Regions from separate parts of the Shewanella scandinavica genome, predicted to be linked through region 3. Evidence: predicted binding sites of a transcription regulator. Region 3 holds the regulator's gene; each other region holds the start of a gene.
The links. Region 3 encodes NrdR, which represses ribonucleotide reductase genes. Its sites were predicted from a motif close to AAACACNANATNTNGTGTTT; they were not measured.

Region 1 (10,735 bases), on a different contig from region 3:
CAACCCATTTCATGTTGATGGCCATTGCCGCAGAGTCCCCATTGGCTTTATCGAGCTCGGCCAAATAAGTGGTTGCATCGGGCACTAGCGAGTTAGGCTCAATATTGCGATTGCCTGCGACAGTCTGGGTGTAGCTTTGCCATACATCGGCTAAAAGCGCGCTGCTGGCTTCGCGAGCGGCATCGGACATATTGTCACGCATGTAGGGTTCAACCGCAGATTTAAAAGTCCCTACGCGGAAAATATGCGCTTTAACTTTGAGTTTATCTAAGGCTGATTTGAAGTACTGGTTGTACATACTCAGGCCATCAAGCGACACGCCGCCTTGGGGATTGAGGTAAATGGTGTCGGCAAAACTGGCGAGGAAATATTGATTTTGTTCGTAGTAATTGCCGATGGCGACCACTTTTTTACCGCTTTCTTTAAAGCGGTTAAGTGCATCACCAATAGATTGCAGCTTGCTGATCCCGGCACGTTTCAAATCGGCTAGATCAAGTACTAGGGTACTAATCCTTTGATCTTGCGCGGCATTGTCAATCACATACAGCACATCGGCGAGCAGAATTTCCCCATCGGCGTTGGCATTTTGGCCTTGCTTGAATGCGGCTTCTAAGGGATCAACCTGTTGTTTCTGATCGACAATCGAGCCGGCCAGATTAAGCACCAGCGCCGAGTTGTCTTCTACTTGGATATCTTCGCTGCTGCCAATAGAAATAATGATGGTGGCTAAGATGCCAAAAAAGATCAGATTGAGGATCAGTTTACGCGTCCCGTTGAGGGTGTGCCAAATAAACAAACATATTCTCTTGAAAAACGATGGGTTAGCGGACATCTGCCACTCCTTTATAAGTCCAATCTGCCAATGCTAACTGAAAATGGCGCTACAGGCTAAACACAATTGTAAAGGATTTTGACTGATGGCCTCGATCCAACGGTTGAGCTTAGATTTGACTCAAGGTATGCTGATTTAAATCACTTGTTTTAAAAGGATGTTTGAATGTCGTTTCCCCATTTATTAGAACCCTTAGATCTGGGATTTACCCAGCTCAAAAACCGCGTGCTTATGGGCTCAATGCACACAGGTTTGGAAGAAGAAAAGGGCGGATTTGAGAAACTGGCAGCGTTCTACAAAGAGCGCGCTCTGGGCGGTGTGGGTTTGATTGTGACGGGCGGTATTTCCCCTAATCTTCGTGGCCGCCTTACGCCCCATGCCTGTCAGCTGAGTTTTCCTTGGCAAGTCGGTAAGCATCGCGTGGTCACGCAGGCTGTGCATGAGGCGGGCGGTAAGATCTGTATGCAAATTTTGCATGCGGGCCGCTACGGTTATCATCCTTTTTCCCAAGCACCGAGCAAAATTAAATCACCGATTACACCTTTTACGCCGTCTGCCATGTCCAGCCGTCAAGTGCGCTCGACCATTAAGGATTACGCCAGCTCAGCCGCTCTTGCCAAGAAAGCCGGTTACGATGGCGTTGAGGTGATGGGATCTGAAGGCTATTTGATCAATCAGTTTGTCAGTGCGCGCACCAACACCCGCACCGATGAATGGGGCGGTGCGTTTGAAAAGCGGGCGCAATTCCCGATTGAGATTGTTAACGCGATACGGGCAAAAGTCGGTAAAGACTTCATCATTATCTTCCGTTTATCTATGCTCGATCTGGTGGATAACGGCTCAACTTGGGATGAAGTGGTGCAGCTCGCCCAGTGGTTAGAGCAAGCTGGCGTGTCCATTTTGAATACCGGTATTGGCTGGCATGAAGCGCGCGTACCGACCATTGCGACGAGTGTGCCCCGCGGTGCCTTTGCGTGGGTAACTGAAAAGCTCAAACAATCTGTCTCTGTGCCCTTAATTGCGACGAACCGCATTAACACCCCTGAAATCGGCGAGCAGATTATTGCTTCTGGTCAAGCTGACATGGTGTCGATGGCAAGGCCTTTTCTCGCCGATCCTGAGTTTGTCAATAAAGCCGCGGCGAACACACCAGAGCTGATTAACACTTGTATTGGCTGTAACCAAGCATGTCTTGACCATACCTTTTCCCTCAAGCGCGCAACCTGTTTAGTGAATCCTCGCGCCTGTTATGAGACTGAAATCAACTTCTTACCCACAGCAAATAAAAAACGTATCGCTGTGATGGGCGCAGGTCCTGCGGGCATGGCATTTTCTGTTTATGCCGCCATGCGTGGCCATGATGTTGTCTTGTTTGAAGCGAAATCCGAGGTGGGTGGACAGTTTAATCTCGCCCGTAAAATCCCAGGAAAGGAAGAGTTTAACGAGACTATCCGTTACTTCATCAATCAAATTAAGCTGCATAAGGTGGAGCTGAGATTAAACACTCGCCTCGATGCCAGCGTATTGGCGACCGAAAAATTTGATGAAGTAGTGATAGCGTCAGGTGTTGTGCCGCGTGATTTAGTCTTACCCGGCTTTGATGACCCACGGGTGGTCGATTATCAAAAAGTGCTCTCGGGTGAAGTGACTGTCGGTAATACAGTAGCCTTGATTGGTGCTGGCGGTATCGGATTTGATATGGCGCATTACTTATGTGAGCGCCAATCTAGCACCTTGGACCCAGATAAATGGCTGCAACAGTGGGGCATAGATAAAACTTACCAGCATGCGGGCGGCCTAACAGAACCTCAATCCGACAATACCGATCATCGTAAGGTCTATTTACTGCAACGTAAAACGTCGAAGATGGGCAAGGGCTTAGGTAAAACCACCGGCTGGATCCACCGTCTTGTGCTTAAGCAACATGATGTGAAGATGAAAACAGGCGTGAGTTACGACAAGTTTGATGATGCGGGTTTACATATTCGCGTTGGCGAGCAAGCAGAAGTATTGCCAGTGGATAATGTTATCCTCTGCGCTGGCCAAGAATCGAATCGCACCTTAGTGGATGAGATGAAAGCGACAGGCATGCCAGTGCATTTAATTGGCGGTGTCGATGTCGCGGCAGAGCTTGATGCTAAGCGTGCAATCCGCCAAGGCGCTGAGCTGGCTATGCGCTTATAGAAACTCGATAAGTCTTCTGCAATAAGCTTTAGGCGTTATGCGTTAAGTTTTAGATCCTGAAAGCCTGAACCTGAGTTCAGGCTTTTTGGTTTTCCGCGGGAATGCATTGAAAATAGAGAGAAGGAAGAAGAGTGGGGTTTAATGCGTTTGGTCGCTAATTGGCGCGGATTAATTAAGGCAGTATTGAAAGGGACTTTGTGTTTAACAGCTAATGCTTGTTTTAACGCCGCTTACTGAAAAAGTGAAAGTTGCTTATTCAGAGTGGATCATTTAAAGCAGCTTATAGAGAAGTCTAATCTTGGCGCTGTTAGTCTTCAAACACTTCTTGTTTTAACGTGCGCGTGTTGCTTGCTTCATGCTGTGTTTGCTTTGTCTTAGCCAAACTGGGTTTGCTCTGACGAGGTTGACACGCATAGGTGACGACAGTTGCCCCTTCAGGTGATAGATCCAGCTCTAAATCTTCGATTGGTACACTGCAGCAGGGCAAACATTCATCATGTTTGAGTTCGGCTAAGGGTTCGTTTAAGTAGCTGACTTTTCCGCTGATGACCCGTGTTTTGCAGGCACCGCAGAAACCGTTGCGGCATTCTGAGAAGATTTTGACGTTTTTTGCCTCGAGCGCTTGCAACAAGGTGCCTTGTTGCTCGGTAAAGAGCAACACAGGTTGACCTTGAAGGCGCACGATTGGCGCCTTCGCAAACAGGTTTTGTGGCCGTTTTTTCGATGTCACTGTTGTAATGCCATTTTTAACGTCACTTGTGAGCGTCTTAGAGATCGAAGTCGAGGAATTCATCGCCATCAACCGCTGAGTCGATTTGACCGACAAGGTATGAAGACACTTCCACTTCCTGAGGCGCGACTTGCACTGCATCGCTTTCTAACCAGTTTTTCATCCAAGGTAATGGATTGGTTATTTCAGGATAAGGTTGCGGCAGGTTCACCGACTTCATCCGTTGGTTCGTAATAAACTCAACGTATTGGCAGAGGATCTGTTCATTCAAACCTATCATAGAGCCGTCTTTGAACAGGTATTTTGCCCATTCTTTCTCTTGCTCTGCGGCCTTGAAGAATAAATCGAAGGCTTCCTGTTGGCATTCTGCAGCAATTTCACCCATTTCTGGATCGTCTTTACCGCCTTGCATGATGCTTAAAATATGCTGAGTGCTGTTTAAGTGCAGTGCTTCATCACGGGCAATCAGGCGAATGATTTTCGCGTTACCTTCCATTAGCTTACGTTCAGCAAAGGCAAATGAGCAGGCAAAGCTAACATAGAAACGAATCGCTTCTAGGGCGTTGACTGACATCATGCACAGGTACAAGGCTTTTTTCAGGGTACGAGTGTTGACTATGACTTCTTTGCCATCGATAACATGGGTACCCGCGCCGAGTAAATGGAACACTTGAGTCAGTTGGATCAAGTGATCGTAGTAAGCGGCGATATCGGTCGCACGGCTTAATATTTCTTTGTTCACGACGATATCGTCGAAGATCACTGAAGGATCGTTAACGATATTGCGAATAATATGGGTGTATGAGCGCGAGTGAATCGTCTCAGAGAAAGACCAAGTCTCAATCCAAGTCTCTAGTTCAGGCAGCGACACCAGTGGTAAAAAGGCCACATTGGGTGAGCGACCTTGAATCGAGTCGAGTAAGGTTTGGTATTTCAGGTTAGAAATAAAGATGTGTTTTTCATGATCGGGCAATGCACCGTAGTCAATTTTATCGCGACTGACGTCTACTTCTTCCGGGCGCCAAAAGAAAGATAACTGCTTTTCTATCAGTTTTTCGAACACTTCATATTTTTGTTGATCGTAACGAGCCACGTTGACCGATTGACCTAAAAACATAGGTTCACGGGTGGCATCGTTGGGTGTTTGACAGAAGGTAGAGTAGGCCATGGTGCTATTTTCCAATGGATAGGGATCCACTCAATCGGGATCCCTATACTTTTTATTTGTAAGAGCCGCGTTAACGTTAAAGACTAGATTTTACACGCGCCGCCGGCGCAACCGTCATCTTCTTTCTCTAAATTGGTGATGTCATCGTGTGAATCCGATGCACCATCGCGAGTGTTATGGTAGTAAAGCGTTTTCACACCTAACTTGTAAGCATTGAGCAAATCTTTCAGCAGGGTTTGCATCGGTACTTTACGGCCTTCAAAACGTGAAGGATCGTAGTTAGTGTTGGCTGAAATCGCTTGGTCAACGAACTTCTGCATGATGCCCACTAGCTGTAAGTAACCATCATTACTTGGCATTTTCCATAGTAATTCATAGCTATCTTTCAGCGTATCGAAATCAGGTACCACTTGTTTTAGCTGACCGTCTTTGCTCGATTTCACGCTGATAAGGCCACGCGGTGGTTCGATACCATTGGTCGCATTGGAGATTTGCGACGAGGTTTCTGATGGCATTAATGCCGACAGCGTCGAGTTACGCAGGCCATATTGCTTGATATCGCTACGCAGTGATTCCCAGTCTAAGTGCAATGGTTCGGCACAAATTTTATCTAGGTCACGTTTATAAGTATCGATTGGCAAAATACCTTGAGCGTACGTGGTCTCGTGGAATAACGGACACGCACCTTGCTCTTTGGCTAAGTTCATCGAGGCTTTCAGTAAATAAAACTGAATGGCTTCAAAGGTTCTGTGGGTCAGATCGTTCGCGCTGCCATCGGAATACTTCATGCCATTTTTCGCTAAGTAGTTAGCGAAGTTAATTACGCCTATACCTAAGGTACGGCGATTCATCGAGGCAAGTTGTGCTGCCTTGATAGGATAATCTTGATAATCCAGCAGATTATCCAGTGCGCGTACCGCGAGGTCGGCTAATGGCTCAATATCAGATAATTCTTTGATTGAACCTAAGTTGAGTGCTGACAGCGTACAAAGCGCGATTTCACCATTAGGATCATCGATGTTGTTCAATGGTTTTGTCGGCAGGGCGATTTCAAGACACAGGTTAGATTGTCTGATCGGCGCGACTTTAGAATCGAACGGGCTATGGGTGTTGCAGTGATCCACGTTCTGAATGTAGATACGGCCGGTTGAAGCGCGTTCTTGCATCATCAGTGAAAACAGCTCAACTGCCTTTATGGTTTTCTTACGAATGCTGCTGTCTTGCTCATATTGCACATATAAACGTTCGAATTCGTTTTGATCTTCAAAGAAAGCATCATATAAGCCAGGTACGTCAGATGGGCTAAACAGGCTGATGTTTTCGCCTTTGATCAGACGTTGATACATGACTTTGTTCAGCTGCACACCGTAGTCTAAATGACGGATACGGTTGTCTTCGACGCCGCGGTTATTTTTCAATACCAGCAGAGATTCGACTTCTAAGTGCCAAATAGGGTAGAACAGGGTCGCAGCACCGCCACGCACGCCGCCTTGAGAACACGACTTCACTGCGGTTTGGAAATACTTATAGAAAGGTAAACAACCTGTGTGGAAGGCTTCACCACCACGGATTGGGCTACCTAAGGCGCGAATACGACCGGCGTTAATACCGATACCCGCACGTTGGCTGACGTATTTCACGATAGACGAAGCGGTCGCGTTGATGGAATCTAAGCTGTCACCACATTCGATCAGTACGCAAGAGCTAAACTGACGCGTTGGGGTGCGCACACCGGCCATAATTGGCGTTGGCAGCGACAGTTTAAAAGTTGATACCGCGTCATAGAAATCTTTAACGTATTTCAGGCGCGTCTCTTTTGGATAACGGGCAAACAAACATGCCGCGACCAAAATGTAGAGGAACTGCGCGCTCTCGTAGATTTCGTGTGTCACACGGTTTTGAACTAAATATTTGCCTTCAAGCTGCTTTACCGCTGCGTAAGAGAAGTCCATATCGCGCCAATGGTCGATATAGGTATCCATCACGTCGAGTTCTTCGCGGCTGTAATCCTGCAGAATGTGCATGTCATACTTGCCAAGCTCAACTAACTTAGTCACGTGAGTATACAGTGCTGGCGGCTCGAATTGACCGAAGGCCTTCTTACGCAAATGAAACACCGCTAAACGGGCGGCGAGGAACTGATAGTCCGGTGATTCTGGAGAAATTAAATCCGCAGCCGCTTTGATAATGGTTTCATGGATAGCTTCGGTTGGGATGCCATCGAAAAACTGTAGGTGCGAGCGCAGTTCAACTTCAGAAACAGAAACGTTTTTTAATCCCTTGGCTGCCCAAGTAATTACGCGGTGTATTTTTTCGAGATCGATATTTTCACGATCGCCACAGCGTTTTGTGACTGTCATAGTGCTATTCATTTGGAGATAGGCCTTGGTTCTTATATCTATTTAGGTGAGCAAGTTCACCGTACGTATCCTTGTAAAACAATCAATAACCGTCCCTTAAATACTGCTGACTGGTTGAAAACGAGTCAATTAAGCGGCGAGCTTTTAGTGTGTCTGATTGCTACCTATACACAAGATATGGTGTTTTAAATTATCTGGGATACAAGATAGTGAGGTTTGCCCCTATTTGCAAGTCTGAATTCAGGGGACATCTTGTGGATAAGTTGAGGATAAGCTTTCGCGTTAGTAACGACTAACCTTGAAGCTCAATTTCAGGTTAGTGTGTCGCACTCATGGGGGATTTTTAGGCGATCTTTTCTTTAGATCGCGATCGCGCACAAGTGCCGATCTTTTATCCGCCGACCTTTCACTGCCTGATTTTATTCTCAGGTAAAAATCAGGCAAACACACTTATGTGTGTCTGCAGATTGGCTTTAGCAAAAGGTTTATCTTTGAGTGTCATGGTGACGTCTGTTCGCCGTTTTATTAGCGAGTTTTTCTAGGCCAATGCTTCGATTAATGCCTGATGTAACTCAGTTGGGCTGGCAAAGTGCGCGTGGGCAGGCCACTGCGATGGCTTGTCGTTGACACCCAGATAACCCCATAGGGCAACGCCGCCTAACATGCCCGCCGCCTTCGCGGCTAACAAATCCCGCTCAGCATCCCCAAGATACAAAATGTGCTCTGGAGCGCAGCTCAGTTGCTGTGCGCCTAACAGCATAGGTGCTGTGTGGGGTTTTGGGTGTTTGGTCGAATCGCCACTAATGATAACGGGCATACGTAAGTGTAAATTCAGTTTTCGCAATAAGGGACGGGTAAAGCGCGCTGGCTTGTTAGTGATCACCCCAAACGGCAGCTGAGCTAATTCAAGCCAATCGAGTAATGCTGCAATGCCGGTGAATAGCGCACAGTGATCGCCATTAATGCGCTGATAGTGGGCGAGCAAACCTTGCTGAACTTGAGTGCGAAGATCATCCGCCGCATTGGGTATCGCCGCATCAACTAAGGCAAAACTGCCGTGGGATGCGGCGTAGCGCATGGCTGCTAACGGCTGCGCGGCGATGCCGACGTCTTGAAGACTTAAATTAAGGGCTTGCACCAGATCCGGCGCGGTATCGGCTAAAGTGCCGTCGAGATCGAACAGTACGCCTTGGATCTGTGTCAGACTCATATCAATCAACCTTACGCGTCGCTATCATGTAATTTACATCAACCTTAGGCGTGTATTTGAAAATGCCCGTCAACGGGTTGTAGCTGATGCCTAATGCATCGGTACAGATAAGATCGGTATTGTCCACAAGCTCAATCAATTCCGAAGGCTTAATGAATTTTTTATGCTCATGGGTACCAACTGGCAGCATCTTCAGTAAATATTCTGCGCCCAGAATCGTGTGCACATAGGATTTAATGTTGCGGTTGATGGTGGAGAAAAACACAAAGCCACCGGGTTTAACCATGTCGCAGCAAGCCTTGATCACAGATTGTGGATCGGGCACATGCTCCAGCATTTCCATACAGGTCACCACATCGTAATAGGCTTGATGATCTTGGCTGTGGGTCTCGGCGGTATTTTTTACATAATTAATGCTTACGCCCGTTTCGAGGGCATGCAGGCGCGCGACTTCTAAGGGCTCATCACCCATGTCGAGACCATCAACCTCGGCGCCGATGCGGGCCATGCTCTCAGATAAAATCCCGCCGCCGCAACCAACGTCGAGCACTTTCTTACCGAAAATGCCGCCAGCAGTTTGATCGATATAATTTAAGCGCAGCGGGTTTAATAGATGCAGCGGCTTAAATTCACCGTTGAGATCCCACCACGTTTCGGCCATACGTTCAAACTTTGCGATTTCCTGTGGGTCCACATTGGTATTCTGATGCATGCTATTACCTGAAGTAGCTGTATTGTGCGGCTATTATAACGACTATGTTTGATAAACAAAGTGTTCGACTGAGCTAAGCCCTTGTGGTTGAGTGAATTTTCAGCAGTTTTCTGGTTTTATGTTAATTGTTGTGCTCCGTATCGACCTTTTACTTCATCCCTTTGACGATTTTTTCTCATCCTAAGCCGCGAATTTCAACGCTGGTTTATCGCTCAAACGACCAAATTGACAGTGTTTTCATCTATTAAGCCACCAGACTCTCAATTCGATAAGGATAGGTCTGGCGACATTAAATAACTGTGTTAGAATGCCAAATCACGTTTTTGGGCTAGGCAATGATACGGATTATACGTTGTCGGCTATTTTTCAGGGGAACGAGCAGTTTATGACTGATCTGGCATCATCTATTTCGCCAATTAATATCGAAGACGAACTAAAGAATTCGTACCTTGATTACGCCATGAGCGTTATCGTGGGACGTGCATTACCAGACGTGCGCGACGGCTTAAAGCCAGTTCATCGCCGCGTTCTGTTTGCCATGAGTGAATTGAAGAACGATTGGAACAAGCCTTACAAAAAATCTGCCCGTGTGGTCGGTGACGTCATCGGTAAATATCACCCTCATGGTGACTCTGCTGTTTATGACACTATCGTCCGTATGGCCCAGCCATTCTCACTGCGTTACACCTTAGTAGATGGCCAAGGTAACTTCGGTTCGGTCGACGGTGACTCAGCGGCGGCAATGCGTTATACCGAAATCCGTATGGATAAGTTAGCGCATCAATTACTGGCCGATCTTGAAAAAGAGACAGTAGATTTCGTCCCTAACTACGACGGCACAGAACTCATTCCAGCTGTATTACCTACACGCGTACCTAACCTGTTAATTAACGGCTCATCGGGTATTGCGGTAGGTATGGCGACCAACATCCCACCACACAACCTAACGGAAGTCGTGAAAGGCTGTTTGGCACTGATTGAAGAACCTTCACTGTCTATTGAACAGCTGATGGAATACATTCCAGGTCCGGATTTCCCAACTGCGGCAATTATCAATGGCCGTAAAGGCATTATTGATGCCTATAAAACTGGCCGTGGCCGCGCGATCATGCGTGCACTGGCGGATGTGGAAACCGAAGATAATGGCCGTGAACGCATTATCGTGACTGAAATCCCTTATCAAGTGAACAAAGCCCGTTTAATCGAGAAGATTGCCGAGCTGGTTAAAGATAAAAAACTTGAAGGGATCAGCGGTCTACGCGACGAGTCTGATAAAGACGGTATGCGTATCGTTATCGAAATTAAGCGCGGTGAAGTGGGCGAGGTGGTCTTAAACAACCTGTATGCTCAAACGCAAATGCAGTGTTCTTTCGGGATTAATATGGTGGCCCTGACCAATGGTCAGCCTAAACTGTTTAATCTTAAAGAAATGCTCGAATGCTTTATTTTGCATCGCCGTGAAGTCGTGACGCGCCGCACTGTATTCGAACTGCGTAAAGCCCGTGAGCGCGCCCATATTTTGGAAGCCCTCGCGGTTGC
Region 2 (10,735 bases), on a different contig from region 3:
ACCAAACATGAATGTCATTTTCGATGGGCAGCACGAAGGAATGGATTAAAACGAAGCTGTGCATAAAGTACTAGGCGCACAAACACGCGATCGACACTCGATCCCGTGTCAGTGACAGCCTAACCCACATTAAAATTTTGCGGGCGCGTATCCAGTGACTTCCTTAAGCCCCATTTCACGGCCGATAGCCGTCATAGGGTGGATCACCACAAGACCTTTGACAGACTTTTTCAGTTTGCCCATGTCCGCTTGTTCTTCTTTAGTCAAAGCGCGATGGAAAGGCAAACCTTTGATATCTGAACCTTGCTTATTCAATAAGCGGGTTTGTTGGCCTTTCACACTGCCAATTTGCTTAGTGACTGCAGCGATTTCGCGCTTGAACTGGGCAATAATGACGTCATCGCCTCTTTGTTCAGCCGCAGCAAGTTTACGACGAAATTTATCTAATTTATCGTTAAGCTGCTGCAGTTCTTGCTTTAAATTCATTCTGTTACCTTAAATTACCTAAGTTAGCCACAGTAAAATCTTAGCCTGATTATGCTAGCGTCTGTGTCAAGGCCTGAGATTATAGCAGCAAGTTACAGATCCTCGTTACCGCTTTTATAACAAACGAATGATCTGATTGCTGCTACCGCGAAATACGAGACTTGGATCGGCAAGACTTTGTTCAAATTTGCCATCCACCAGCACATCAATATAGGCCAACACGGCGCGCTGTTCATCACTCAACTCATCGAGCACATAACCCGTCCACAGCCAAATATCTTTCCCCTTACACTCTGCCTTGACTCGTTTGACGAGCGCCAAAATGGCACTGAGATTGACGGGCAATAGAGGATCGCCCCCCGAGAGCGACAAACCACGGCGCACAATCCGCTTGTCATTGAGATCGGCAATCATCCTATCTTCCATCGTTCTATCAAATACATGCCCAGAACGGGGATCCCACGTGCTTTGGTTGTAACAACCACGGCACTGGTGCTCGCAGCCAGAGACAAACAAGGTCGCACGGGTGCCAGGGCCATTGACCACATCGATAGGGAAATATTGATGGTAATTCATTGATAGTACTTCATAGTGCATTTCATCTTTTAACATTGGGACTTATCCCATGGCACTATTGATGCCACGTGATGCCACGGAATAAGTCTAACAAGCAGAATAAAATAATAGTGTTACAAGTGTTTGATCCTACGTTTTACTTCTTCCTGTTTACCATAATTAAAGGGCCGCGCATCTGGGCTGCCTAAGTAACCGCACACTCGGCGCGTCACTGACACCCGACTTGGCTCATGGTTGCCGCACTTAGGGCAAGTGAACCCTTTACTGGTACAGCTAAATTCGCCAGTAAAGCCACAGTCGTAGCATTCATCAATTGGCGTGTTAGTGCCATAGTAAGGCACGCGGCTATAACTATAATCCCACACGTTTTCCAGCGCTTCGAGGTTATGCTGCATGTTTGGATATTCGCCATAACAAATAAAGCCACCGTTAGCGATAGCGGGATATGGCTGTTCAAAATCAATTTTATCGTAAGGATTTACACTTTTTTCCACATCAAGGTGGAAACTATTAGTGTAATAGCCCTTGTCCGTCACCCCTGTGACTAGGCCAAATTGCTTCGCATCCAGTTTGCAAAAACGGCTGCAGAGACTCTCACTTGGCGTGCTATACAGACTAAAGCCATAACCTGTTTCAGCCTTCCACGCATCCGTGGCGGCTTTAAGATAGGCAACAATAGCGACGGCTTTGTCCCTTAATTGTGCATCGTCAAATACGTGGGTTTGGGTGCCATAGAGTGCATTCATGGTTTCATGCAGGCCAATGTAACCGAGTGAAATCGACGCGCGACCATTTTTAAAAATTTGAGAAACATCATCATCGGCGCGCAAGCGCACACCACAGGCCCCTTCCATATAGAGGATTGGTGCCACGCGGGCTTTAACGCCATTGAGTCGCTCGATACGCGTATCCAACGCTTTGCGGGCTAAGACTAATCTGTCATCTAAAAGACGATAAAATTCAGCTTCATCGCCCTTCGCTTCCAAGGCAATCCGCGGCAAGTTTAAGCTCACTACTCCGAGATTATTGCGCCCTTCATGCACGAGCTCGCCATTTTCCTCGTAGGTGCCTAAAAAGCTGCGGCAACCCATTGGAGTTTTAAATGAACCTGTGACTTTCTCGACTTGCTCGTAATTGAGAATATCGGGATACATGCGCATAGTTGCGCATTTGAGTGCCATCTGTTTGACATCGTAATTGCAATCGCCAGCTTTGTGATTAATGCCATCGCGAATCGCAAACACTAACTTAGGGAAAACTGCCGTCTTGCGATTTTTACCTAATCCCGCCATCCGTACTTTCAGCATAGATTGCTGAATTAAGCGGGATTCCCATGATGTGCCTAACCCAAAGCCAAAGGTCACGAACGGTGTTTGGCCGTTGGCGGTATGCAAGGTATTAACCTCATACTCCAAAGACTGAAATGCATCGTGACATTCTTTTTCAGTTTGCGCCGTGGCGAAGGCTTTAGCGTCGGTAATCTTCCAATTCAGGGCGATTTGGTAATGCTTGTCGTAGCTCTTAGCGACAAATGGCGCTAACACTTCATCGATTCGATTAATAGTTGTGCCGCCATAGATATGGCTCGCCACTTGGGCAATGATCTGTGCGGTCACTGCTGTCGCCGTTGAAATAGACTTTGGGGTTTCAATTTCGGCATTACCCATTTTAAAGCCGTGGGTCAACATGCCAGCTAAATCAATCAACATGCAGTTAAACATAGGGAAAAATGGCGAGTAATCTAGGTCGTGGTAATGGATCTCGCCCGCCTCATGGGCAGCGACCACATCCTTTGGCAAAATATGACTTTTGGCGTAATGTTTGGCGACTATACCCGCGAGCAAATCCCGCTGAGTAGGAATGACTTTTGAATCTTTATTAGCATTTTCATTGAGTAACGCCGCATTACTTTGCTCGACTAAACCACGGATTTCGAGGTTTAATTTACTGGTCGCTTCACGGCACACATCTCTGTCGTGACGGTATTCGATATAAACTCGCGCCAAGGACTTATACGGCCCTTCCATCAGTAAATTCTCAACCGCATCCTGTAGATGATGGATATCAACTTCGGTTAAGGTCGCAACGCTTTGACTGATACACGCTGCCACTGTCGCTGCATAGTCGCCATCCTCTATCCCAACTGAGTTTGCAGCGGCATTCACTGCATCCCGTATCCTTGTTTCATCAAAAGGTGTGCGGCAACCATCACGCTTAATTACGACTGGCATTGTTCAGTTCCTCTCCATCTCGCCTAAAAATTAACACTACATCTAGTGATTTTAAAAGCATAAAACACAATATGTAGAGCATTAGGCTACAACGACGGTGAGGCGTCCATGATCCAGATCATAGTTTTTAGGATGAAATAAAAGAACAAACCAGAACTGCAGCTAGGCCCAATTATCTGAAAATTGCGCCTTGACCTGCTGATTAAACCCAGCTAGTTGATGCCTGAAATCAGTGATGATCAAGCACCATAACTCAAGATTAACGCTTAGCGAGTGCGAGATAACTACTGAGTTGGCCCGATGCCGACTGATGCGAGCCCATAGACGAAGCGAGTTGCATCATAGATTTAAGCCCCTGCCATTGCTGCTTTTGGGTATCCGTTAGTGGTGGCTCGGAATTTAAATAATCCGTTAATTGACCAAGGACTTTGGTGGCTTTTTGAGCGAGCACTGGCGACTGAGCATCATCCATATTGGTCAAAACGTTTTTTGCATCGACCAAGGTATTTATCAGGGGGTTGTTCGGTGATTTTTTGGCTAATGATTTGAGTTCATCATCTAAGAAATCTTGCAGCGACTGCTTGCTCGGCGTGGTTGTGCTCGGAACTGTAATACCGTTTTTCGATAAACGGTCGAGTTGCACGTCCGATAAAATGCCGTCTTTTTGTAAACGTGACACTAATGCGGGAATATCGGCGACACCAAATTTGCCATCAGCAAAAAAATCCTTCGCCATCGACTGAATTTTCTGTGCACGTTGCGCCCGTGGCGACAGCGCTATCTCATCGGCTTTACCAGTGTCGGGTTTAGCGGCATCCGTCTGAGTTTTCTTGGTCTCAGTGGTCGCATCGGTTTTAGCCGTACTCGTCTTTTGGCTATTGGCACCATAGGCATCGGCGATACTGGTACTGCTGCGATTAAGATTGAAGGCATTTAAAATAGAATTCATCGTCAAAAATTCGGCGTCTAAGACTCAATGAAAGTTTTAAAGCAAAAACTAAGCCAATCAAGTATTAATCTGTGCAGAGCCTGAATTTTCGGGTAGCGAACAGCACCAGTAGCTTTATCTCTAGGACTGTAAATCTTCAATAAGGGCAAGACATTGCCGCCTCAACAAATCGAGTGCCTCGGCATCCATCTGCACTTTATTTAGTAAGGTTTGCTTCAAGGCTAGGGCTTCATGCTTAATCGCCTCTCCCAGAGCCGTCAGAGTGATCAATTTTTTCCGCTCATCTTCAACGCAGGCCAAACGCGTGATCAAGCCTTTTACCTCTAACCGCTTAACGATAGGCGTTAGCGTCCCCATATCGAGCTTAGTCGCCATTGATAGCTGGGTTTGGCTACAGCCATTTTGACGCCACAGGGTTTGCATCACCAGATATTGAGGGAAAGTTAACTCGTATGCCTCGAGTAAAGGCCGATAAGCACGCACTAAGGCATTGCTCGCAGAATATAACGCGAAGCACACATTGTCGGATAAACACAGGGCATCACTTGGCTCGGGGTTCTGTACCTCTGAATTTTGTGGCGCTAGGCTTTGTGACTCAGGGTTATGTGGCTCTGGGTTTTGACTCTGCTCTTTAGATCCGAGCTCTGGGTGAGATAAACAATTTTGCACGTTTAAGCGCCTGTCATTCAAACATAGCGCTATCTTATCCGATCCGCCCCATCGCATCTAGTTTGCGCGCAAAGTATTTGCATTGTGTCATGAAGCCACGTAAAGTTGACGCAGTTAGTTTGCGCACAAACAAAAGGTTAATTTTCTATGAATAGCACTATTACCGAAACCCGTGAAATCCATTTAGCCAGTCGCCCTGAAGGCATGCCTACGGCAGAGAACTTTGCTTTAGTAAATAAACCCTTATCACCGCTCGCCGATGGCCAAGTGTTGATAAAAAACCTGTGGATGTCGGTCGACCCTTATATGCGCGGCCGCATGGTAGATCGTAAGAGTTATGTTCCGCCCTTCGCCTTGAATCAAGTCTTAGAAGGCGGCGCGATTGGTGAAGTTATCGCGTCTAAAAACAGTGATTTCCCTATAGGCACTAAAGTCAGCAGCATGTTAGGTTGGCGCGAGCACGCCGTCACCGATACGACTGGACTGACCGCTCTGCCGCAAACCGAATTAGACTGCTCACATTTTCTCGGCGTGCTGGGTATGCCCGGCATGACAGCGTGGACGGGACTGACTCGCATCGCAGATTTAAAAGCGGGTGAAACCCTGTTTGTTTCTGCCGCATCAGGCGCAGTTGGCAGTGTTGCTTGCCAGATTGGTAAACTGATGGGGGCTCGCGTAATCGCCTCTGTGGGTTCAGACGAAAAAGCGGAATTGCTGCGAAGCTATGGTGTTGATGCCATCATCAATTACAAAACCTATGGTACTCTAACCCAAGCGCTCACAAAAGCCGCGCCAGAAGGGATTGATGTGTACTTTGAAAACGTCGGTGGTGAGCATTTAGCCGCAGCGCTGAGCAATATGAAAGATCATGGACGTATCGCCGTTTGCGGTATGATTTCGCAGTACAACGACACTGCGCCAACATCTGGTCCAGACAACTTGGCCCTGATAGTGATGCGTAAACTTAAGTTAGAAGGTTTTATAGTATCCGAACATTGGGCGCATTATCCTGAGTTTGCCGTGAAAATGGCTCAATGGTTAGCTGAAGGTAAAGTCAAAGCCGAACAAACCATTTATCAAGGGCTTGAACAAGCACCAGATGCCTTTATCGGTCTGTTTGAAGGTAAGAATCGCGGTAAAATGTTGGTGAAATTAGCGTAACTCGCCATCAAAGCGACATAAATGCTCAGTTTTAGATAGCAAGACTCAGTTTTAGATAGCAAAAAGTCGGTATAACGCGAGTTGTACCGACTTTTTCTATTTGATAGTCAACTGTTTATCTTTTAACGGATTAGCCCTTCCACAGTGCAGCTTCAATCAAGTGAGCCACCTTCTCCACAGCAGCCTCGCCAGCGGCAATCGCCTCATCGGCACGGTGAAACTCCATAGTGCCGATATTGCCAACCTCAGGCACAATACAAATATCTGGCGGATCGCCCATCAAGCGCGCCCGTTTATGTCTTTGCTCTAAAATGCCCATAGATTGCGACATTACAGCAATCATGCCAGGATTCGATTTAGTGCCAAGTGAAAACTTATCGGTCAGATTGCTGACATAATCTCGGCCACGGGCAAACAAATCCATAAATCCAGTTTCTTGTCGCGCAGGCATATCCATTTCAGCTTCAACGTTTTTTTGGCTCGTCATGCTCACCGGCAATACTTGGATGCGACCAGAATGATAACCATATAAATCCACGGCTATCACCACATCAACGCCCATGGCACGGCTGACAGAAACAGGCACTGGATTCACCACAGCACCATCGACAAGCCAGCGGTCACCTTGTCTCACGGGCGCCAAAATCCCCGGCATAGAGCAAGAAGCGCGCACCGCTTGACGTAAATCCCCTTCAGTAAACCAAATCTCCTGCCCGGAGTACAAGTCGGTCGCAACCGCCGCAAAGGGACGATTGAGGTTCTCAATATTCACATCCCCTATTCGAGCTTGCAGCACATCAAATACTTTATCACCGCCGATAAGACCGCCTTTACGCCATCGAATGTCCATCAAGCCAAGCACGTCCCAGCTCGAGAAACTCCGAACCCATTCTTCTAATTCAGGTAAATGGTCATGGGCGTACGCGGCGCCCACTAAAGCGCCCACCGAACATCCCGCAACTTTATCGGGTTTGATCCCCATGGCGGCAAGACCATTCAACACGCCAATGTGCGCCCAACCTTTCGCAGCGCCACTGCCCAAGGCAATACCAACCGAAGGGGTTGTTCCGTTAGCCATAAATCATTCTCCTGTTACTCAATCCACTACACGATAACGTAAAATCCTTTCATATCCACTGTCAATTGGTGAAGCCAAGGCAATTAAGCACTTGTAACATCGATGTAAACAAATGCCGGCAACTAAGTGTAAATGACACACTTTCGCGATAAATCCATGCGTGAAGCAGAGATAATCATCGATGTGGATAGCTGAGTTAGGGCGATTAAGGCTATAATCTGCCCTTACTAAGATTTAGGGGATATACCTTTGCAATTTACCGATTTTTCTCTGGACCAGCGTCTGCTTCAAAGCATAAAACATATGGGGATCACAGAACCCACCGCCATCCAGGAACAAGCACTGCCTATCGCATTGGCAGGTAAAGATTTAATGGCGTCATCAAAAACGGGCTCAGGTAAAACCTTAGCGTTTTTGTTACCCGCATTGCAAAGAGTCATTTCTACCCGCTCACTGTCAAAACGCGATCCTAGAGTATTGATTTTATTACCGACCCGCGAACTAGCACATCAAGTGTATAGTCAGCTTCGCTTGCTGGTCGCCAACACCCAATACAAAGCCATCAGCGTTCTGGGCGGTGAAAACTTTAACGATCAAGCTAAAGCCCTAGCGAAAGAGCCGCATTTCATTGTCGCGACGCCAGGTCGTATCGCCGATCATTTAGAGCAAAAACATCTATTCCTAAATGGCTTAGAATTACTCGTGCTCGATGAAGCCGACCGTATGTTAGATTTAGGCTTTGCCCCGCAGTTAAAAGCCATCAACGATGCTGCCGATCATAAACGTCGTCAAACGCTGATGTTTTCTGCCACATTAGATCATGACGAAATCAATGATATCGCGGCAACGCTGTTAAAAAATCCAGCGCACGTAGCGATTGGCGCGGCTCACTCTGAGCATAACGACATTCACCAACGTATCTTTTTATGTGACCACTTAGACCATAAAGAAGCGTTATTGGCCCGTTTGCTCAAAGATGAAACCCATAAGCAAGTGATCATCTTTACCGCGACACGCCCAGATACAGAGCGCTTAGCCGCTAAATTAACTGCGCAAGGTTTTGCAACCGCCGCACTGAGCGGTGATTTAAAGCAAGCCGCACGCAACCAAATCATGGACCAATTTGCCCGTGGCCAACAACAAGTCCTAGTGACGACCGATGTCGCCTCTCGTGGCCTTGATTTGCTCAATGTGTCCTTAGTTGTTAACTTCGACATGCCTAAATTTGCCGAAGAATACGTGCATCGTATCGGCCGTACTGGCCGTGCTGGGGCGAAAGGTGATGCGATATCGCTCGTCGGGCCTAAAGATTGGGACAACTTTAAGAAAGTCCAAGTCTTCCTTAGAAAGACCTTTGAGATCAGTACGATTCCAGGTCTAGAAGCTAAATTTAGTGGTCTAAAAAGCAAAGCCAAACAGACACCAGCAAAACGTGTTGCTAAAGCCGAGCTTGCTAAAGGTAAGAGCAAAAGAACTAAAGCAGCCACACCTGCGCCTTCACGGGATAAGCGTTTTATCACGGGCGTGGACATTGGCGATGCACCAATGCGTAAAAAGCCTGCTGCGGCGAATTTACTGCAAGACAATGATACAGAAGAAGTTTAGAACAAATTAAAGCATACATGCCGGTGGATTTAACATCAGATTTTATTTCTGATACACAACACATTGGCTGATCGAATACTGGGAATTGACGCACTAAGCGCATCAGTCTGTCGCCAAGCGAATCAAAAGCACAGGGTAAACACTGATCCTCACGTCATTTCCAGCTACAATAGCGCTATTATCGATATTTTGAAGGTGTAACATGAGAGTTTGTGGTGTTGAATTAAAAGGTGGCGAAGCCATTATCAGTTTATTGAGCTATGAAGGTGAAACCTTCAATGTGCCAGAATGCCGTAAGGTGTCTTTCACCGTTTCCCAATCTGCTACCACAGAAGCCATTCGTGAGTTTCACTTTGCTTTTCATAAGCTTATGCAAGATTATCGAGTTGATGAAGTTGTCATCATTGAACGTGAACAAAAAGGTAAGTTGGCGGGCTCAGCCACAAGTTTTAAACTTGAAGCAGCGATTCAATTAGGTGAATTACCTGTCAGCTTACTGTCTCCTATCACTATCAAAGAGCAAAACAAGCGCAATCCACCACAGGTTGATTTCGATAGTTTAGATCTTAAAAAAGTGCAGCAGTTAGCTTTCGAAGCCGCTTACGCCCAGCAAAATCGCCGTATTTTCGGCAAAGTTTAAGTAATGCGATGACTCAGGCTCCGAAGTCATTCGGAGCCAAATTCCCTATGAATCCATTAAAATACTTAAGCGGTTACAGCCCAGATATCCAACAGCAGGTACAGCAACATCTTGATGCTGGCACATTACCCAAGCTACTGTTGAAACGTCATCCTGTCATACATAGCGTTCGCAGCGATAAAGCGCTGTACGACTACACCCAAGCGATTAAAAACCAATTTTTACGCCAGTCGTCCCCGCTCTCAAAAGTGATCTTTGATGACAAAATTAACATTAGTCATCATGCACTTGGCTTACATTCCTACGTCGCGCGAGTTCAAGGCAATAAAATCAAAGCTAAGAACGAAATTCGCATCTCTTCACGTTTGAAGCGTGTACCGGAACCCTTATTGCGTATGGTCGTGGTACATGAATTAGCCCATTTAAAAGAAAAAGATCACAACAAGGCTTTCTATAATTTGTGTACTCATATGGAGCCGGATTATCACCAGTTTGAATTTGATTTACGCTTATTATTGACCTGTATCGACGCCAACATATCCCCTTATTCCGCAGATAAAGCCGACACCTGACCTTAGTATATTTTTCGCCCAAAACTTGACTGATAATAGTTTTCATTTAGAATATTGAAGTATCTCACGCTGCAGAATTCAGTAACGACAATGACGAAACAGAATATCGATAAACTTTTGAGCAAGTGGTGTAAAAAACAAGCTAAAAAGTTACTCAAAACACAGGCAAGATCTGTTTCAAGTTCAGGAAAAGCGATTCCATCCTTATCTCATCTGAACACCCTGACTGATAAATCTTTGACGAATAAAAAAGCTCAGCGCAAACACCTCACCAAATTACTCACGAAACATATTTCACAACAAGAATTTGCCCATAGCGATAAATCCGCACTCAAGAAACAGTTAAAACTAGCGAAGGCTACGTTTATTGCTGCTAATGATGCGACATTTTCATCGACTATGATTACTCGGCTCACTCCTTTACCCACAGAACACAGCTTTGCATTACGTCCTTTTAAAAAGTCTCCCTGCGGTGGCTGTCCCGCTCTAAAAGGTAAACTGTGTAAGTGTGCATTAAAAGTGATGCAAAGACGCCAAGCAAGCTGATAGACGCTATTTAACGCTAGGTATTTAGTTCTGTTCATTCCCTAATAAAGCGTGCTAGTTAGCTTTAAAGGTCATCAGCTGCCAAATTGAGTCTTTTATTGTCCAAGAGAATAACTTGCTAACAGAAACTCCTCAGAACCGCTCCATTTATCCCCCGAGTTTTTATCGCCACAACTACGAATCGAATAAATTTTAAAGCTTCCTTACAACTCGAAGAATACT
Region 3 (10,735 bases):
CAGCATGGTAAGCGCCGCTAATGCTTTAGATATGTCGCGTTCTATGGTGACCCGTTACTTGAGCGAAATGGAAGAATGGTCCGGTGCTAGATTGTTGCATCGTTCGACGCGCAGCCTCAGCTTAACGCCAGCGGGTGAGCAAGTGCTGGATTACTGCCATCGACTGCTCGAACTGGCGAACGAAGTGCCAGCGGTGAGTCATGCTTCGGTGGCGATTCCGCGCGGATTATTGCGCATTAGCTGCTCCCAGTTTTTGGCGCATCAGATTTTAGCGCCCATAGTGCACCAATACTTAGCCAGTTATCCGCAGGCGAGTGTGAATATCCACGTGAGTAGCCAAACTGTCGATCTGGTCGCCGAGCGGATTGATCTGGCGATTCGCATCACCAATGAACTCGATCCTAACCTTATCGCAAGGCGCTTGGGGGAATGTGAATCTGTGGTGTGCGCTGCACCGAGTTATCTTGCCGCGCGCGCCGCCGTGCTGCATCCCGAAGATTTGACCCAGCATAATTGCTTAACCTATTCCTACTTTGGCGATGTGATGTGGCGGTTTTATCAAAGCGATGTAGCAGATAAACTGGCTCAAGCGTTGAACTCCGAGCCTAAGTTAAACCAAGGTCAGGCTGCAAACCAAGTGTTGAACATGAGCCAAGGTCAGGCGTTTAATGTGCCTGTGAATGGGAATTTTAGTGCTAATGATTCCATGGTGGTGCTCAATGCCACGCTGGCAGGTGAGGGAATTGCTATGCAACCGCTATGGGCGGCGAAACCCTATTTAGATTCGGGTCAGTTAGTGCCTTTGTTAACTGAGTTCATGCCGCAGTCACTGGGTGTGTATGGCGTATATCAATCCCGCAAACACATGCAGCCTGCACTTAGGGTGATGATGGACATGCTGGTGGCTTATTTTGCCAGTTTGAAATAGTGCCAGTTTAAAATAGTGTTAGCTTGAAATAGTGCCAAAGCTTGCGGCACTTATAGCGTAAGGGGATGCCATAAAAAAGGAGCTTAACCCTTTCGAGTTAAACTCCTCAGATACATGCTTGACTAGATTCTAGATCTACTTAATCATGCGCTTGTATTTCAAGCGGTGTGGCTCAACCACATCGGCGCCATAGGTGTTCTTCAACCATGCCGAGTATTCTGTGTAGTTACCTTCGTAGAAGTTCACTTGGCCTTCGTCACGGTAATCCAGAATGTGGGTCGCGATACGGTCGAGGAACCAACGGTCATGCGAAATCACCATAGCGCAACCTGGGAATTCCAGAATCGCTTCTTCCAGTGCGCGCAGGGTTTCAACGTCTAAGTCGTTGGTGGGTTCGTCGAGTAATAAGACGTTACCGCCCGCTTGCAGCAGTTTGGCTAAATGCACGCGGTTACGTTCACCACCAGACAAGGTGCCGATAACTTTTTGCTGATCGCCACCACGGAAGTTGAAGCGGCCTACATAAGCGCGGCTCGGGATTTCCATGTTGTTGATACGCATGATGTCTTGACCACCGGAGATTTCTTCCCAAATGGTGTTCTTATCATTCATCGAATCGCGGAACTGCTCAACCGATGCCAATTGCACAGTATCACCCAGCTCAATGCTGCCGCTGTCTGGCGTTTCAGCGCCGGATAACATGCGGAACAGGGTCGATTTACCCGCGCCGTTGGCACCGATAATACCGACGATCGCGCCCTTAGGCACAGAGAACGACAGGTTGTCGATGAGTACGCGGTCACCGTAAGACTTGGTCAGGTTATTTACTTCAATAACCTTGTCACCTAAACGTGGTCCGGGCGGAATAAACAGCTCGTTGGTTTCGTTACGTTTTTGGTAATCGTTAGTGTTCAGTTCTTCAAAGCGTGCCATACGGGCTTTACCCTTAGACTGACGGCCTTTCGCACCTTGGCGTACCCATTCCAATTCCTTGGCAATGGTTTTTTGGCGAGCACTTTCGGTGGCAGATTCTTGTTTCAGACGGGCGTCTTTCTGCTCAAGCCATGAAGAATAGTTACCTTCCCACGGAATTCCTTCACCGCGGTCGAGTTCTAAAATCCAGCCAGCGGCATTGTCGAGGAAGTATCTGTCATGGGTAATCGCGACCACAGTACCAGCATATTCCTGCAGGAAGTGCTCAAGCCACGCCACAGATTCAGCATCCAAGTGGTTGGTGGGTTCGTCCAGTAACAGCATTTCTGGTTTTTCAAGCAGCAAGCGACAAATCGCCACGCGGCGACGTTCACCACCGGATAATACTTCGATTTTCTCATCCCAATCTGGCAGACGCAGGGCGTTGGCGGCGCGCTCAAGGACGTACTCTAAGTTATGGGCATCTTGGGCTTGAATAATGGCTTCGAGTTCGCCTTGCTCTTTTGCAAGGGCGTCGAAATCGGCGTCCGGCTCGGCGTAGGCAGCATAAACGGCATCGAGGCGAGTTAGGGCATTTTTTGCCTCTGCAACCGCTTCTTCAATCGCTTCACGCACGGTTTGATTCGGATCGAGTTTAGGTTCCTGCGGCAGGTAACCGATTTTCAATCCCGGCATGGGGCGCGCTTCACCTTCAATTTCGGTGTCGATACCCGCCATAATGCGCAGTAGTGTCGACTTACCTGAACCGTTGAGGCCGAGTACGCCAATTTTGGCGCCGGGGAAAAAGCTTAAAGAAATATCTTTAAGGATCTGCTTCTTAGGCGGAACAATTTTACCCACCCGCAGCATGCTGTAAACAAACTGAGCCATTTTTCTCTATCTTAAGTGACTAATGATGCGGCTAATTCTACTCGATTGCGCGCCGAACTCAACTCGACAATGAGCCAAGTTCAAGCACTATCCACAGGAATTTCATGTTTCAAATACTGGGATTGTGGTCGCGATCCGAGTAGAATACCGCGCAACCCTACCTATAAGAATTGGCAGCTGGAGTAAGCAATGCTGAAAAAAGATATGAATATCGCAGATTATGATCCGGAACTGTTTAAGGCAATTCAGAATGAAACTCTGCGTCAAGAAGAGCATATTGAGCTGATTGCTTCTGAAAACTACACCAGTCCACGCGTGATGGAAGCGCAAGGTTCACAGTTAACCAATAAGTACGCTGAAGGCTATCCAGGCAAGCGTTACTACGGTGGTTGTGAGTATGTGGACGTAGTTGAAACCTTAGCGATTGAACGTGCTAAAGAACTGTTTGGCGCAACTTACGCTAACGTACAACCTCATTCAGGTTCACAGGCAAACAGCGCTGTTTACATGGCATTGTTAAAACCTGGCGATACCGTACTGGGCATGAACTTAGCCCACGGTGGTCACTTGACCCACGGTTCACCCGTTAACTTCTCTGGCAAACTGTACAACATCATTCCTTACGGTATCGACGAGTCAGGTAAAATTGATTACGACGAAATGGAACGTCTGGCCGTAGAACATAAGCCTAAGATGATGATAGGCGGTTTCTCTGCCTATTCTGGTATCGTTGACTGGGCAAAAATGCGTGAAATCGCAGACAAAATAGGTGCTTACCTATTTGTCGACATGGCGCACGTTGCCGGTCTTATCGCTGCTGGCGTTTATCCAAACCCAGTACCACACGCACACGTTGTGACGTCAACGACTCACAAAACCTTAGCCGGTCCTCGTGGTGGCGTGATCCTGTCTGCTACTGATGATGAAGACTTGTATAAGAAGTTGAATTCTGCGGTATTCCCAGGCGGTCAAGGTGGCCCATTAATGCACGTTATCGCTGGTAAAGCGGTTGCGTTCAAAGAAGCCCTAGAGCCAGAATTTAAAGTGTACCAACAGCAAGTGGTTAATAACGCTAAAGCTATGGTTGAAGTGTTCCTTGAGCGCGGTTACAAAATCGTCTCTGGCGGAACCAGCAACCACTTAATGTTAGTTGACCTGATTGGTCGTGACTTAACGGGTAAAGAAGCCGATGCCGCCTTAGGTAGCGCTAACATTACCGTGAACAAAAACTCAGTACCAAACGATCCACGTTCACCTTTTGTGACCTCAGGTGTGCGTATCGGTACGCCAGCCATTACGCGCCGCGGCTTTAAAGAAGCGGAATCGAAAGAGCTGACTGGCTGGATTTGTGACATCCTTGATGATGCAAGCAATCCTGCTGTGATTGAGCGTGTGAAGGGCCAAGTATTGGCACTGTGTGAACGTTTCCCTGTTTACGGCTAATTTGCTGACGCATCTAGGTTTAAGTGCGTATGTGCTTAAGTAGATGATTGGCTGAGAGTGATCGCTTGCTGACTAGGTACTTACATGAGCTACTTACATCAGTTACTAACATCAGGTACTTAGCATCCGGTAGTTAACCTCAGCCCATAAATAGGATAAAATCCCATGGCCGCATTAAGCGGCCATTTTTATTGGTAAAATCTTAGGCTTAAATCCATTGCGTTTAGCTGAGATTTAACAGGTAAAGCCATCGCTTTACTCGCATTCACTGGCAGGAGGCTCAATGCATTGTCCATTTTGCAGCGCGACAGATACTAAAGTCATCGATTCTCGATTAGTGGCGGAAGGCCATCAAGTGCGCCGTCGCAGAGAATGCACCGAATGCCATGAAAGATTTACTACCTTCGAAGGCGCCGAATTAGTCATGCCTAGGGTGATTAAACGTGATGGTTCACGCCAACCCTTCGATGAAGAAAAACTCCAAGGTGGCATGTTGCGCGCCGTTGAAAAACGCCCCGTGTCTATGGATGAAATCGAGCAAGCGCTCAGCAAAATCAAATCTACCCTGCGCGCCACTGGCGAGCGGGAAGTGCCCTCAGAAATGGTCGGTAACTTGATGATGGAGCAATTGATGAGCCTAGATAAAGTCGCCTACATACGTTTTGCTTCTGTGTACCGCGCCTTTGAAGACGTGTCTGAATTTGGTGAAGCCATCGCTAAACTGCAAAAGTAGTTATTCGATTTTTGTGGCCTGTCGTTCAGTCTTCTGGTTGCGCTAGCTTTAATAGAGGCTTTGATTAATAGCTTCTGCAAGACAGGTTTTAAACACAGATTTACAAGACTGGTGAAAGCCGAAACCTTTAACAACAGGGTTGAACATGAGCTTGAACATAAGTTGGTCCGTACTCGATACCCAAATGATGAGCCGCGCTATTCAATTGGCGCGCAAAGGCTTTTACACCACGAGACCCAATCCCAGTGTGGGCTGCGTTATCGTTAAAGATAATCAGATTGTCGGCGAAGGTTATCATCAAAAAGCGGGTGAGCCCCACGCCGAAGTGCATGCGCTACGCATGGCTGGCGAACACGCCCGCGGCGCAACAGCCTATGTCACCTTAGAGCCATGCAGTCATTATGGCCGCACGCCGCCCTGCGCCTTGGCACTGATCAATATTGGCGTTAAGCGTGTGGTGGTGGCGGTTGAAGATCCTAATCCGCAAGTGGCTGGTCGCGGTATTCAAATGCTGCGCGACGCCGGTATTGAAGTGGATGTGGGGTTACACCGCGATGAAGCTTATGCCTTGAATTTAGGCTTTATGAAGCGCATGGAATCGGGTTTACCCAGAGTTACAGTCAAATTAGCTGCGAGTCTTGATGGTAAAACCGCGCTGTCTAACGGTGTGTCTAAATGGATTACCGGGCCTGAATCTCGCCGCGACGTTCAGCGCTTACGCTTACGTTCCTGCGCGTTGGTGACTGGAATTGAAACCATACTGGCTGACGATCCCTCGCTCAATGTGCGATATCAAGAACTTGGCGACATAAAAGACAGCGTAACCGAGGCGCAATTACTGCAGCCATTAAGAGTGATACTCGACAGTCGCGCCCGTTTGCCGTTATCGGCTGCCTGTTTGGCTATCGTATCGCCGATACTCTTGGTCTCGACCGTGGCTTATCCAGCAGAGTTTCAAGCACAATTGCCCTCCCATGTGAGTTGCCTCGTGTTACCTGCAATTGCAGGTCGCGTATCCTTAACTGAACTATTAAGCTATTTAGGTCAAAGTTGTAATCACGTGCTGGTGGAAGCGGGTGCAACCTTAGCGGGCGCTTTTTTAGCAGGGGGGCTGGCCGATGAGTTAGTGCTATACCAAGCGATGAAAATCCTCGGTGGGCAAGGGCGTAATCTATTGCAGCTACCCGATTATCAAACCATGGCGCAAATTCCTGCATTAATGTTGGTCGATGAGCGCAAATTAGGGCCAGATACCCGTTTAATCTTGAGCGTTAAGCTTGATACTTCTTTATTTAATTAAGTGAGTTAACCATGTTTACTGGGATTATTGAAGCCGTTGGCACCCTGCGCAAACTGGAGCGTAAAGGCGATGATATTCGTCTTACCGTGGCGAGCGGCAAACTGGATTTAAACGATGTGCGTTTAGGCGACAGTATTGCCACTAACGGTGTGTGCTTAACGGTTGTGCAGCAATTAGCCGACGGTTATGTGGCTGATGTCTCTGCCGAAACAGTGAGTCTCACCGGCTTTGCTCACTACAAAGTGGGCACTAAGGTGAATCTTGAAAAAGCCGTCACCCCAACGACACGCTTAGGCGGGCACATGGTCAGCGGCCATGTAGACGGCATTGCTATGGTTGAGCAACGCCTAGTGCGTGGTCAAGCCATCGAGTTTTGGTTAGCCTCACCTGCAGAACTTGGGCGTTACATTGCCCATAAAGGTTCCATTACCATTGATGGCGTGAGTTTGACGGTTAACGAAGTGGACGGCAGTCGATTCCGCCTTACCATAGTGCCGCATACCGCAGGGGAAACCACGTTAATCGACCTGCAAGCGGGCGATATGGTGAATATCGAAGTGGATTTGATCGCCCGTTATCTTGAACGCTTGATGAATTATGATGGCAAAGACAGTAAGAGCGGTGGCGTTACCATGGAAATGTTAGCCCGTGCCGGCTTTGTGCGTTAGTGCACAGGAGCAGATTATTTAATTTAAGCTTATCGGCAGCTTAGGTTATTTAGGTATAGAATTTCATAATAACAGCAAAATCATAAGGTCCTACAATGGCGCTGCACAGTATAGAAGAGATCATCGAAGATATTCGTCAAGGCAAAATGGTTATTTTGATGGATGACGAAGACAGAGAAAACGAAGGTGATTTGATCATGGCGGCCGAAATGGTAACGCCAGAAGCGATTAACTTTATGGCGAAATATGGCCGTGGGCTCATTTGCCAGACCATGACCAAAGCCCGTTGTCAGCAGTTAAATCTGCCCTTAATGGTGACGAATAACAACGCCCAGTTCTCGACTAACTTTACGGTTTCTATTGAAGCAGCCGAAGGCGTGACTACCGGTATTTCGGCCCACGACCGCGCGGTAACGGTAAAAGCGGCCGTGGCTAAAGAGGCTAAAGCGTCTGATTTAGTGCAACCTGGGCATATCTTCCCGTTAATGGCACAGGACGGCGGCGTATTAACCCGCGCAGGCCACACTGAAGCTGGTTGTGATTTAGCCCGTCTTGCGGGACTTGAGCCATCGGGCGTTATCGTTGAGATTTTGAACGAAGACGGCACTATGGCACGCCGCCCAGATTTAGAGATTTTCTCCGAGTTGCACGGTATCAAAATCGGCACTATCGCGGCATTGATCGAGTATCGCAACACCAAAGAAACCACGGTTGTGCGTGAAGCTAAATGCAAACTACCGACCCGTTTCGGCGAGTTCGACATGGTGACTTTCAGAGACACTATCGACAATCAACTGCATTTTGCCTTGGTCAAAGGTGAGGTGAAGAGCGATTGTTTGGTGCGCGTGCATCTGCAAAACACCTTCAACGATTTACTCCATTCAGAGCGCGATCAGCAACGCAGCTGGCCACTCGAAAAGGCGATGGAGCGTATTTCTGCAGAAGGTGGCGTATTGGTTTTACTAGGGAATCAAGAACATCCCTGTGAAATCCTCTCTAAGGTGAAAGCCTTTGAAGCTGAAGATCAAGGCCAAGCGCCTGCTTCTGCAAAATGGCAGGGGACGTCGCGCCGTGTGGGTGTGGGTTCGCAAATCCTCGCTAGCCTTGGCGTGACTAAGATGCGCCTGCTCAGCTCGCCTAAACGTTACCATTCACTTTCGGGCTTTGGCCTTGAAGTGACTGAGTATGTGGCGGACTAAAACCCAAAGTTACACTGAAGTAAAATTAACAATTTCTGATAATTTGCATAGGGCTCTGGGCAATTGGCTGTGATATCATGTCGCCACTTTTCGCCCCGAGCTGGGTGCTTTAGCTAAATTAGGTAAGATAATGAACGTAGTTCAAGGTAATATCGAAGCGAAAAATGCCAAAGTTGCGATTGTAATTTCGCGTTTCAACAGCTTTTTAGTTGAGAGCTTGCTTGAAGGTGCACTTGACACGCTGAAACGTTTTGGCCAAGTCAGCGACGACAATATCACTGTTGTCCGTGTACCAGGTGCGGTTGAGTTGCCGCTAGCTGCGCGTCGCGTAGCTGCCAGTGGTAAATTCGACGGTATTATCGCATTAGGTGCGGTGATCCGTGGTGGTACTCCTCATTTTGATTTTGTTGCAGGCGAATGTAATAAAGGTCTAGCTCAAGTTGCTTTAGAATTTGATCTGCCTGTTGCTTTCGGTGTTTTGACCACAGATACCATTGAACAAGCTATTGAACGTTCAGGTACCAAAGCGGGTAACAAAGGCGGCGAAGCTGCTTTAAGTCTGCTTGAAATGGTCAATGTTCTGCAAGAACTTGAACAACAGTTGTTATAGTAGGAAAAATAATGAAGCCTTCTGAGCGCCGCAAGGCCCGCCGTTTAGCCGTTCAAGCCATCTATTCATGGCAACTAAGCGGGAATAATATTGCCGATGTCGAGCATGAGTTTTTAACTGAACAAAGTCTCGACGGTGTTGATGTAGCTTATTTTCGTGAGCTATTTTCAGGCGTTGCAACGAAGAAAACCCAATTGGATGAGCTGATCATCCCGCATCTGGAACGCCCGATTGATGAAGTGTCTCCAGTAGAGAAAGCCATAGTTCGTTTAGCGACCTATGAGCTGACTTTCCGTAAAGATGTGCCATACAAGGTCGCGATTAACGAAGCGATTGAGTTGGCAAAAGCTTTCGGTGCGGACGAGAGTCATAAGTTTGTGAACGGACTGCTCGACAAACTGGTTGCACGCAAGTAATAAAGACAAACGGTATCTTAGGATACCGTTTTTCATTGCTAACAAAGGTGGCCGATGTAAGTCGTGCCAAACTGTACAGTGAAAGAATTCCAATTAATTGAATGTTATTTTAGCAACCGCGGCCCCACTCGCCGTGATGTGAAGCTTGGCATCGGTGACGATTGCGCTTTAGTGCAACCAGCAGAAAACAAGTCGATTGCTATCTCCTGTGACACCTTAGTCGAAAATGCCCATTTTTTCCCCGATATGCCTCCTGCTGCCTTAGGTTACAAAGCCTTAGCGGTAAATTTATCTGATCTGGCTGCCATGGGCGCTGAACCCGCGTGGATGACGCTTGCCTTAACGCTACCTGAAGTCGATGAAACTTGGCTCAGCGGTTTTAGCGAAGGTTTATTTGAAGCGGCCGATTACTATGGCATCGCCTTAATTGGCGGCGATACGACTCGTGGCCCACGGGCGATTAATATCACAGTGCACGGCCAAGTCCCACAGGGTAAAGCACTCACGCGTCATGGTGCTAAAGCTGGTGATTGGATTTATGTCACGGGCACGCTCGGAGATTCGGCCTTAGGTCTGGATATCATTCGCGGTGCGCAGCAAGCCAGAGCTGAGCATAAAGAATTCCTGATCAATCGCCATTATCGTCCAACACCAAGAGTCTTAGCGGGCCAAGCATTGCGTTCGCTTGCCTCCAGTGCTATCGACCTTTCCGACGGGTTTATCTCGGATATCGGTCATGTACTTAAGGCTTCTGCAGTTGGTGCGGTTGTAGATGTTAATTGCATCCCGCTTTCGCGCGCGATGCAAGATACCGTCAGCGAGGAGCATGCCTTAGGTTATGCGCTGACAGGCGGCGAAGATTACGAATTGCTGTTCACCGTTCCTGAGGCGCAAAAAGGCGCGCTTGAGACAGCGCTGAGCCATGCAGGGGCCAAGTTTGTTCGTGTTGGGCAAATTTGTGCGGGCAGTAAGCTCAAGTTACAACTCAATGGTGAGCCGTTTACGCCTCCGTATCACGGTTTCGAGCACTTCTAATGAAATGGTTGTCAAAGGATCAGGCGTTAACGCGCCTGTCATTAAAAAATCCTGTCCACTTTTTGGCACTCGGTTTCGGTAGCGGACTCGCCGCTAAAGCGCCCGGTACTTTCGGTACCATAGCTGCTATTCCCCTCTATTTACTGATGGCGCCATTACCGTTTGCTTGGTATCTCGGCTTAACTTTAGTCAGTGTATTTGCAGGATTTTATATCTGTGGTAAAGCGGCACATGACATGGGCGTACACGACCATGGCGCGATTGTGTGGGATGAAGTGGCTGGACTGTTGATCACTATGATAGCGGCACCAGCGGGCTGGATTTGGCTATTAGTGGGCTTTGGTTTATTTCGCTTTTTTGACATCATCAAACCTTGGCCAATCCGTTGGCTCGATGCCAAAGTCGAAGGTGGTTTTGGCATTATGATTGACGATGTTTTAGCGGGTGTATTTGCCTTTATCTGTCTGCAAGGGCTAGTCTGGTGTGTTAGCTAACATGATAGCTAAATTGGCATGATAGTTAACATGGCCAACAACTAACCCTTAGCTTTTGATTTCGCATTTTTCTGATTGAAGCTTGATTGAAGGGATGAAGGGATTA

Region 1: nrdA (class 1a ribonucleoside-diphosphate reductase subunit alpha) is a predicted target of NrdR. The motif match lies at 7,441-7,460, and genes of this name have one in related genera.
Region 2: nrdD (anaerobic ribonucleoside-triphosphate reductase) is a predicted target of NrdR. The motif match lies at 3,325-3,344, and genes of this name have one in related genera.

What each region holds. Positions count from the first base shown of each region.
Region 1 is NZ_JAUOES010000010.1:116,344-127,078, forward strand. It holds gene sppA (signal peptide peptidase SppA) at 1-832, opposite strand, end outside; gene Q4Q50_RS11015 (NADPH-dependent 2,4-dienoyl-CoA reductase) at 998-3,016, shown strand; gene yfaE (class I ribonucleotide reductase maintenance protein YfaE) at 3,324-3,746, opposite strand; gene nrdB (class Ia ribonucleoside-diphosphate reductase subunit beta) at 3,784-4,914, opposite strand; gene nrdA (class 1a ribonucleoside-diphosphate reductase subunit alpha) at 4,998-7,286, opposite strand; gene Q4Q50_RS11035 (HAD family hydrolase) at 7,813-8,484, opposite strand; gene ubiG (bifunctional 2-polyprenyl-6-hydroxyphenol methylase/3-demethylubiquinol 3-O-methyltransferase UbiG) at 8,486-9,196, opposite strand; gene gyrA (DNA gyrase subunit A) at 9,582-10,735, shown strand, end outside.
Region 2 is NZ_JAUOES010000020.1:19,916-30,650, reverse strand. It holds gene Q4Q50_RS16250 (YibL family ribosome-associated protein) at 130-486, opposite strand; gene nrdG (anaerobic ribonucleoside-triphosphate reductase-activating protein) at 601-1,062, opposite strand; gene nrdD (anaerobic ribonucleoside-triphosphate reductase) at 1,176-3,293, opposite strand; gene Q4Q50_RS16235 (hypothetical protein) at 3,553-4,242, opposite strand; gene Q4Q50_RS16230 (MarR family winged helix-turn-helix transcriptional regulator) at 4,363-4,911, opposite strand; gene Q4Q50_RS16225 (NADP-dependent oxidoreductase) at 5,059-6,072, shown strand; gene rssA (patatin-like phospholipase RssA) at 6,203-7,150, opposite strand; gene Q4Q50_RS16215 (DEAD/DEAH box helicase) at 7,400-8,755, shown strand; gene Q4Q50_RS16210 (DUF3010 family protein) at 8,958-9,395, shown strand; gene Q4Q50_RS16205 (M48 family metallopeptidase) at 9,443-9,967, shown strand; gene Q4Q50_RS16200 (hypothetical protein) at 10,058-10,513, shown strand.
Region 3 is NZ_JAUOES010000001.1:309,898-320,632, reverse strand. It holds gene Q4Q50_RS01305 (LysR family transcriptional regulator) at 1-928, shown strand, start outside; gene ettA (energy-dependent translational throttle protein EttA) at 1,064-2,731, opposite strand; gene glyA (serine hydroxymethyltransferase) at 2,921-4,174, shown strand; gene nrdR (transcriptional regulator NrdR) at 4,458-4,907, shown strand; gene ribD (bifunctional diaminohydroxyphosphoribosylaminopyrimidine deaminase/5-amino-6-(5-phosphoribosylamino)uracil reductase RibD) at 5,053-6,207, shown strand; gene Q4Q50_RS01280 (riboflavin synthase) at 6,219-6,875, shown strand; gene ribBA (bifunctional 3,4-dihydroxy-2-butanone-4-phosphate synthase/GTP cyclohydrolase II) at 6,971-8,074, shown strand; gene ribH (6,7-dimethyl-8-ribityllumazine synthase) at 8,205-8,684, shown strand; gene nusB (transcription antitermination factor NusB) at 8,696-9,100, shown strand; gene thiL (thiamine-phosphate kinase) at 9,179-10,135, shown strand; gene Q4Q50_RS01255 (phosphatidylglycerophosphatase A family protein) at 10,135-10,629, shown strand.